One region of the Streptomyces sp. NPDC058371 genome, then DNA from elsewhere that is predicted to be linked to it. Evidence: riboswitches for the same ligand, from Rfam matches in the RefSeq annotation. Region 1 holds a riboswitch; the other holds the start of a gene.
The links. Region 1 has a riboswitch for cyclic di-AMP ahead of ACFWM2_RS02440 (peptidoglycan DD-metalloendopeptidase family protein). Riboswitches for the same ligand answer to the same signal wherever they lie in the genome.

Region 2: linked by a shared signal. The riboswitch ahead of ACFWM2_RS35620 (M23 family metallopeptidase) and the one ahead of ACFWM2_RS02440 (peptidoglycan DD-metalloendopeptidase family protein) in region 1 are both predicted to bind cyclic di-AMP.

Annotation. Positions count from the first base shown of each region.
Region 1 covers NZ_JBHXJC010000001.1:567,385-571,577, forward strand. The annotation lists gene ACFWM2_RS02425 (helix-turn-helix domain-containing protein) at 1-457, shown strand, start outside; gene ACFWM2_RS02430 (DUF6126 family protein) at 487-603, shown strand; gene ACFWM2_RS02435 (tyrosine-protein phosphatase) at 632-1,429, opposite strand; cyclic di-AMP (ydaO/yuaA leader) riboswitch at 2,022-2,181, shown strand; gene ACFWM2_RS02440 (peptidoglycan DD-metalloendopeptidase family protein) at 2,186-3,037, shown strand; gene ACFWM2_RS02445 (SGNH/GDSL hydrolase family protein) at 3,301-4,086, shown strand.
Region 2 covers NZ_JBHXJC010000018.1:51,976-56,168, forward strand. The annotation lists gene ACFWM2_RS35610 (HPr family phosphocarrier protein) at 1-159, shown strand, start outside; gene ACFWM2_RS35615 (GntR family transcriptional regulator) at 386-1,090, opposite strand; gene ACFWM2_RS35620 (M23 family metallopeptidase) at 1,315-2,079, opposite strand; cyclic di-AMP (ydaO/yuaA leader) riboswitch at 2,092-2,251, opposite strand; gene ACFWM2_RS35625 (M16 family metallopeptidase) at 2,485-3,873, opposite strand; gene ACFWM2_RS35630 (M16 family metallopeptidase) at 3,870-4,193, opposite strand, start outside.

The DNA of each region.
Region 1 (4,193 bases):
GATGCTGCTCGCGCTCGCCCGTATCTACGGCACGACGGTGTCGGAGCTGCTGGGCGAGACGGTCGCCGAGCGGGACGCCGTCGTGCGGGCCGCCGACGTGGAACCGAGCGAGGCGGGCGGCTGGACCTACTGGCCGGCCGGCGCTCCCGGACGCGGAATGCAGGCACTGCGCGTGCACGTCCCGTACGGGGCGCAGGGCGACATCGTGCGTGTCCACCCCGGCGAGGAGTGGCTGTACGTCCTCAGGGGGCGGCTGCGGCTGCGGCTCGGGGACACGGCCCACGCCCTCGCGCCGGGCGACAGCGCGCACTTCGACTCGGGCACCCCCCACCGCATCGCGGCCGCCGATCGTGACGGGGCCGAGCTGCTCTTCGTACACACCCTGCTGCAGAGCCCCACCGCCGCGCTGTGCCTCGGCCCGGCGACGGAGCACCACACCCCGGGAGAGACGTCATGACCGAACCCACCGAGCCCGCACGGCGGGTCATGGAGGAGAAGTTCCCGCGCGCGCTGTGGGTGCGGCTCCTCATCTACGTGGCCGTGGGCCACCTCTTCGCGGCCTTCGTCTACCTGCTCTTCACGCTGGGCGCGCAGAACCAGTAGCCGCCGCCGGCCGCCGGTCACCGCGGGGTCAGTCGAGCAGCCGCTCGCGCAGCCGGTCCCGCAGCTCCGGGGTGATCCTCAGCGCCTGCTCCAGATAGACGTCGACTCCGCCCCAGGTCGCCTCGATCGTCTCGAAGGCCGTGTTCAGATACTCGGCGCGGGCGTCGAAGAGGGGGCTGAGCAGCTCCATGACCTCCGGGGAGTACGCGGAGGCGGAGGAGCTGCTGCGATGCACCTTGTAGCGACGGTGTGCCGCGTTCGACTCCAGGTAGTCGGCCAGGATGGCGTCGCGCTCGACGCCGAGGGCGAGGAGCGTCACGGCTATCGACAGGCCCGCGCGGTCCTTGCCCGCCGCGCAGTGCATGAGCGCGGGCACGCTGTCCTCGGCCAGCGCGTGCAGCACCTGGGAGTGCTCGGCCGTGCGCTCCTTGACGATCCTCCGGTACGAGCCGATCATGCGGTTCGCCGCCTTGCCGTCCGAGAGGATCGCGCGCAGCTGGTCGATGTCGCCGTCGCGGACCATCTTCCAGAACTCGGCGCCGTCGGCCGGGTCGGTCAGCGGCAGATTCACGTTCCGGACGCCGGGCAGCTCGACGTCCGGGCCCTCCAGGCGCTGGTCCGCGGCGTTGCGGAAGTCGAAGATCGTGTGCAGCCCGAGGGAGGCGAGGAACGCGGCGTCCTCCTCCGTGGCGTGTGCGAGGTGACCGCTGCGGAACAGCCGCCCGTATCGCACCCGTCGGCCGTCCACGGTGGGCAGGCCGCCCACGTCGCGGAAGTTGCGCACTGCTGCCAGCTCCGGCTCGGTCGACGGGACCTGCTGCGTCACGGGGGCTCCTCCCATTCGTCCGTCGGCGCAGCTCTGCGCGCTCGCCGACGGGGTGCGCTCTCGACGATACGACATGGGTTCCTGGGGCAATGAGTTGTCCACAGGCGTCGCCCACGAGGCGGGGAACCCCCGAGAATGTCGGTGTCTGATCGCACCTGTCCGGATCTGTGGGGGGACTGATGGCAGAGATCGAGGGCGAGGTCCGCCGAGGCGAGGCGCCGCTGTGTCACGGGTTGCGGGCGGAGCGGCCGGCGACCTTGATGCGGTAATTGTTCGCCTTCGTGGCATCTGGCTGTTCTGGGCGGTTTGTCGGCTTCGGTCCAACTGCCCACGGAATAAGGGCATCTGGGTCGCGAGCGCGTGAGCAGCGTCATATTCGTGACAATGCGTCGCGGCGCGGATTTTCCAACCTGCCCGATTTACCTGGGGATTACCTGCCCGACAAGATCACCCATCCACGGACAGTGACCGGTAATTCGGGCATGGATCAAGAAAGCGGTGTGCACAGGAAACCCACAAGCTTGTCGACGCGCTCTCATCTCGCTTACGTTCGCCCTCACTCCGGACGGACGCCCAATCCTGCCGCCGCCCGGAATCCCGCACACCCACCCGTGTACGGCAGGAGCGGGGGACCCACAGGTACCACGCCTGTTCCGGTCTCCGGAACGGCTAGGGGTCAAGCCGCGCGAAGCGCGACCGAGCATCTCCAGCTCGCACCCGACAGCTCACCTCGCAGGCGCCGGAGAGGAAATCCCCATGCCCGCGAAGGGTAAGCACCGCCGTCCGAAGTCCCCGCGCTTCTCCCGCTCGATCGCCATCGCCGGAACCGGTGGCGCCGCGCTCGCGCTGCCGCTGATGGGGGCCACCGGCGCGCACGCCGCCACTCCGGCGTCCGCCGTGTCCTCGGCTCCGCAGAAGGCCGCCGCCGCGGCTCCGGACGCCGCCGAGAAGGCCTCCACGAAGACGTACGCGGTGAAGGCCGGCGACTCCCTCTCGAAGATCGCCGGTGACCAGAACGTCAGCGGCGGCTGGAAGAAGCTGTACGACGACAACCGCACGGTCATCGGCGGCGACCCGGCCCTGATCCACCCGGGTCTGAAGCTCACGCTCGGCGGGAAGGCCGCGTCCCCGGCCGCCAAGTCGTCCGGCACGTCGACCCAGACGACCAAGACCGCGCCCGCCAAGCCCGCGGCCGCCTCCGGCTACACCCTGCCGGTCCAGGGCGCCACCATCGGCACCTCGTACAAGACCGCGGGCAGCATGTGGTCCAGCGGCTACCACACCGGTGTCGACTTCGTCGTCCCGACCGGCACCAGCATCAAGTCCGTCGCCGCGGGCACCGTCGTCTCGGCCGGCTGGGGCGGCGCCTACGGCAACGAGGTCATCGTCCGGCACGCCGACGGCCAGTACTCGCAGTACGGCCACATGTCCCAGCTCTCCGTCTCGACCGGCCAGACGGTGACCGGCGGTCAGCAGCTCGGCCTGTCCGGCGCGACCGGCAACGTCACCGGTCCGCACCTGCACTTCGAGATCCGCACCACGCCGAACTACGGCTCGGACGTGGACCCGGTCGCGTACCTGCGCGCCCACGGCGTCACCGTCGGCTGACGCCCGCACCGCCTCCGAAGGCCGGCCCCCTGATCCCCGGGGCCGGCCTTCGGTGTGCCGGGCGCGGTCTGCCATCCCGGATCGGACTCGGGGCGTTGAGGTTCGTCAACTGTCCCCGAGTGCGCCCTTATTCCGGATTGACCAATACTTGAAGAGTGGCTTTTGTCACCGCGCGTCAACCCTTTAATACGGTCGCGTAGGTCACATCCGAAGGTGAATCATGGGCCGATGTGGCAGACGATTCGAAGAGTGACAACAGATCAGTGATCGGGTCGTACGTGGCGGTGGGGGACAGCTTCACCGAAGGCGTCGGCGATCCCGGTCCGGACGGGGCCTTTGTCGGCTGGGCCGACCGGTTCGCGGTGCTGCTCGCGGACCGGCGACCCGAGGGCGACTTCGGCTACACCAATCTCGCCGTACGCGGCAGACTGCTCGACCAGATCGTCGAGGAGCAGCTCCCGCGCGCCAAGGAGCTCGCGCCCGACCTGGTCTCCTTCTGCGCGGGTGGCAACGACATCATCCGGCCGGGCACCGACCCCGACGAGGTCGCCGAGCGCTTCGAGCGCGCGATCGCCGACCTCACCTCGGCCGTCGGCGCCGTTCTGGTGACGACCGGCTTCGACACCCGTGGCGTGCCCGTGCTGAAGCATCTGCGCGGCAAGATCGCCACCTACAACGGCCATGTGCGGGCCGTCGCCGACCGCTACGGCTGTCCGGTGCTCGACCTGTGGTCGCTCAAGACGGTCCAGGACCGGCGGGCCTGGGACGGCGACCGACTCCATCTCTCGCCCGAGGGCCACACCCGGGTCGCGCTGCGCGCGGGCCAGGTGCTCGGCCTGGAGGTCCCGGCGGATCCGGACCAGGCCTGGCCCCCACTGCCGCCGCGCGGCACGTTGGAGGTCCGCCGGGACGACATCCACTGGGCGCGCGAGTACTTGGTGCCCTGGATCGGGCGCCGGCTGCGCGGTGAGTCCTCCGGCGACCACGTGGCGGCGAAGGGGAGTCTGTCGCCGGACGACATCAAGATGCGGATCGCGTCGGCGGTCTGAGGCGGCCGGCCCACCACGTCGCGGCCCACCACGTCGCGACTCATCACGTCGCGGCCGATCTCGGCGCGGTGGCCCGGGCGCGGTTGCCCGTGCGCATCGGGACCGGT
Region 2 (4,193 bases), on a different contig from region 1:
CCCGTCAACGCCGCGTCGATGCTCGCGGTCCTCGGCCTGGGTGCCCAGGGCGGCGAGGAGATCGTCCTGGCCTCCGACGCGGAGGGCGCGGACACCGCGCTCGACCGTCTGGCCAAGCTGGTCTCCGAGGGGCTCGACGAGCTTCCCGAGACCGTCTGAGCTCGCTCGACTTCACGCCGGGGCTGCACGGCCCCGGCGGAAGCGGCCGCGCGCCGCGGGGGCTTCTCCCTTAATGGTGGCGACCACCGACGCCACATAAGAGATTGTCCCGAACGCACATCGAAGGGCTCGTCCGGTATTCCGGTCGAGCCCTTCGGCCTTTCCATTCTGCGGGCAGCAAAAATAATCCCCCGCGAATTACTCCTCTTTGTATACGGCGCTTTTGTTAATGCCGCAGGCCCGTCATGTTTACGGGATGTTGCGAAGTCCTCACACGGTCCGGGCGGTCCCCGCTATCCCCGCGCCCGGGGAAACGAAGGCGGTGCGCCGCGCTCGCCCGTTCGGTGTGCAGCGCGGTGATCGCGCGCGCCCGCTCGCTGTCGCCGCGCGCGACGGCGTCCACGATCCCGCCGTGCTCCGCCCAGGACTCCGCCGGGTTGGCCGGCGCCTCCACCGCGTACATCCAGGCGATCTTGTGCCGCAGCTGGGCGAGGGTGGACGTCAGCGCGGGGCTGCCGGACGCCTGTGCGAGCGTCTCGTGGAACCAGCCCCCCAGGGAGCGCAGATCGTCGCTGTGGCCCCTCCTGGCCCGCTCCTGGCCCAGTCTGACCAGGCCTCGCAATACCTTGAGGTGGGCTTCGGTGCGGCGCTGTGCGGCCCGGGCGGCGCCCAGCGGCTCCAGGAGCATCCGCATCTCCAGCAGGTCCGCGGCCTCCCGCTCGTTCGGCTCCGCGACGCACGCGCCCGCGTGCCGCCGGGTGACGACGAAGCCCTCGGCCTCCAGGGTGCGCAGCGCCTCGCGCACGGGGACGCGGGAGACGCCGTAGCGCCGCGCGAGCAGTTCCTCGGTGAGTCGGCCGCCCCGCTCGTAGACACCCGCGACGATGTCATCACGGATCGCCGTGCATACCGAGTGCGCCGGAATGCGCATGAGCGGACCTCCGCCTTAATCCTCGCGAAACGCCGTCGATTGACGCTTGTTCAGTGACTCTATTGCAGAGAGACGGAATTTCCGATGGCGGACCGGAATCCATGGATATTTTTTGGACAGCGGACCGTTCGAAACGGCGAAGGCCCCGGCTCTATGAGCCGGGGCCTTCGAAGTCCGTACGCGGTCGACCGGGCGCACGCGTGCGCGCGCCCCGCGGGCCTGTGTCAGACGTTCACGCCGTGCGAGCGGAGGTAGGCGACGGGGTCCATGTCCGAGCCGTACTCGGCCGTCGTACGGGCCTCGAAGTGGAGGTGGGGCCCGGTGGTGTTGCCGGTCGAGCCGGAGAGGGCTATCTGCTGCCCCGGGGTGACCGTCTGCCCCACGGAGACACCGATGGACGACAGGTGGCCGTACATGGTGTACGTACCGTCGTGCATCTTGATGACGATCTGGTTGCCGTACGCGCCTCCCCAGCCGGCCGTCACGACGGTGCCGGAGCCCACGGCGTGGACGGCGGTGCCGGACGCGGCGTGGAAGTCCACACCGGTGTGGCTGCCGGAGGACCAGAGGCTGCCGCCGGTCTTGTAGCCCGTGGAGACGTACGAGCCGGTGATCGGCGAGACGAAGGTGTTGAGGCGCTTGCGCTCGGCGGCGCGGGCGGCACGGGCCTTGGCCTCGCGCTCCTTCTCGGCCTTCTCCGCGGCGCGCTTCCTGGCGGCCTCCTCGGCCTTCTTCAGCGCGGCGGCCTCCTCGGCCGCCTGCTGCTGGGCGGCGGCCTGCGCGTCGATCTGGTCGGCGACCGAGTCGCCGATGGTGACGGCCTGGGTCAGCCCGGTCTGTTCTACGGAAGTGTCCGCGGCGAATGCCGGAGCGGCCAGGGTTCCGATGACACCGGTGGTGGTGAGCACTGCGACGCCTGCGGCGTTCTTGGTCGTACGGGTGAGCCTGCTCGGACGACGGTGCTTCCCGGTGGCACGGGTGAACGCCATGAAGGGGCTGGTCCTTTCCTTCCTTCTCGCCTACCGGGTTAGCTGACGGGTTCGGAGCAGGAAGGTCTCCTACGGGACCCTTCCAGGAAGGGCGCCCGATTCACCCCAGGGACTGCGATGGGTCCCCGGCTCCCCTGGCTCGCGCCGTACGGGGACTCGGCGATGACTGTCCGGTGCCGCGGACGCGGCGCACTGCCTGACGAACAGCCGGACTGACGCTAAACGGGACATCTTTCAATCGACAAACGGATCACGGCTTTTGTAGTGCATGCCACAGGGCAGATGCATGATCAACCCATCAATACGGACATATTGAGGGCGAGTCCGGGCAAGCCACTCCGAAGTACGGACAAAGAAGGGCCCAGGCGACTCTTCAGTCACCTGGGCCCGTTGGGAGTTGTCGCTCTACTCCGCGGTCACGACGCTCACTTCACCGATCCCGAGGGCTCGTACGGGCTCCGCGATCTGTGCCGCGTCGCCGACGAGGACGGTCACCAGCCGGTCCACCGGGAAGGCACTCACAGCGGCCGCGGTGGCCTCCACGGTGCCCGTCGCGGCGAGCTGCTGGTACAGCGTCGACTGGTAGTCGTCCGGCAGGTGCTGCTCGACCTGGTCCGCCAGCGTGCTCGCCACGGCCGCGGCCGTCTCGAACTTGAGGGGCGCGACACCCACCAGGTTCTGTACGGCGACATCGCGCTCGGCGTCCGTCAGGCCCTCCGCCGCGAGGGTGCGCAGCACCTTCCAGAGGTCGTCCAGCGCCGGGCCGGTGTTGGGCGTGTCCACGGAGCCGCTGATGGCGAGCATCGCGGCGCCCGTGCCGTCGGGAGCGGACCGCAGCACCTGGCCGAACGCCCGCACGCCGTAGGTGTATCCCTTCTCCTCGCGCAGGACGCGGTCCAGGCGCGAGGTGAGGGTGCCGCCGAGGCAGTACGTACCGAGCACCTGCGCGGGCCACACGCGGTCGTGCCGGTCGGCCCCGACGCGGCCGATGAGCAACTGCGTCTGGACGGCGCCGGGCCGGTCGACGATGATCACGCGGCCCCGGTCGTCGGCGGTCACCGGCGGCACCGGGCGCGGCTCGGCGGACGAGCCGGTCCAGGCACCGAGCGTGTCGGCGAGCAGCGCGTCGAGATCGACACCGGTGAGGTCACCGACGACCACGGCGGTGGCCGTGGCGGGGCGAACGTGCTTCTCGTAGAAGGCGCGTACGGCCGCCGAGTCGATGGCCTGCACGGTCTCCTCGGTGCCCTGGCGAGGGCGCGACATGCGCGAGGTGACCGGGAACAGCTCCTTGGAGAGCTCCTTTGCGGCGCGGCGGGCCGGGTTGGCGGTCTCGTGCGGGATCTCGTCCAGCCGGTTGCGGACCAGCCGCTCGATCTCGCTGTCGTCGAACGCCGGTGCCCTCAGGGCGTCGGCGAGCAGCCCGAGGGCCTTCGGCAGGCGCGACACCGGGACTTCGAGCGAGAGGCGCACACCGGGGTGGTCGGCGTGCGAGTCGAGAGTGGCGCCGCAGCGCTCCAGCTCGGCGGCGAACTCCTCGGCGGAGTGTTTGTCGGTGCCCTCGGAGAAGGCCCGGGCCATGATCGTGCCCACACCGTCGAGACCGGCCGGCTCGGCGTCCAGGGGCGCGTCGACGAGCACCTCGACGGCGACGACCTGCTGACCGGGGCGGTGGCAGCGCAGCACCGTCAGGCCGTTGTCGAGCGCGCCGCGCCCGGGGGCCGGGAACGCCCACGGCCTGGCCTCGCCGGCCTGGGGCTGCGGGTGGAACTCCATGCTCGCGAGCTCGGTCACTTCGCCGACTCCTCGTCCTCGTCGGTGGCTTCGGCGGCCGCTGCGGCTTCCGCCTCTTCGGCGGCTGTCGGCTCGTACACGAGCACCGCGCGGTTGTCGGGCCGCAGCCGGGCCTTGGCGATCTCCTGCACCTCTTCGGGGGTGATGGAGAGCACGCGCTGTACGGCGGTCAGGGCGAGCTGGGGGTCGCCGAACAGGACGGCGTACCGGCACAGTTCGTCGGCGCGGCCCGCGACCGTGCCGAGCCGGTCGAGCCACTCGCGCTCCAACTGGGCCTGGGCGCGCTCCATCTCCTCGGTCGTGGGGCCCTCCGCGGCGAA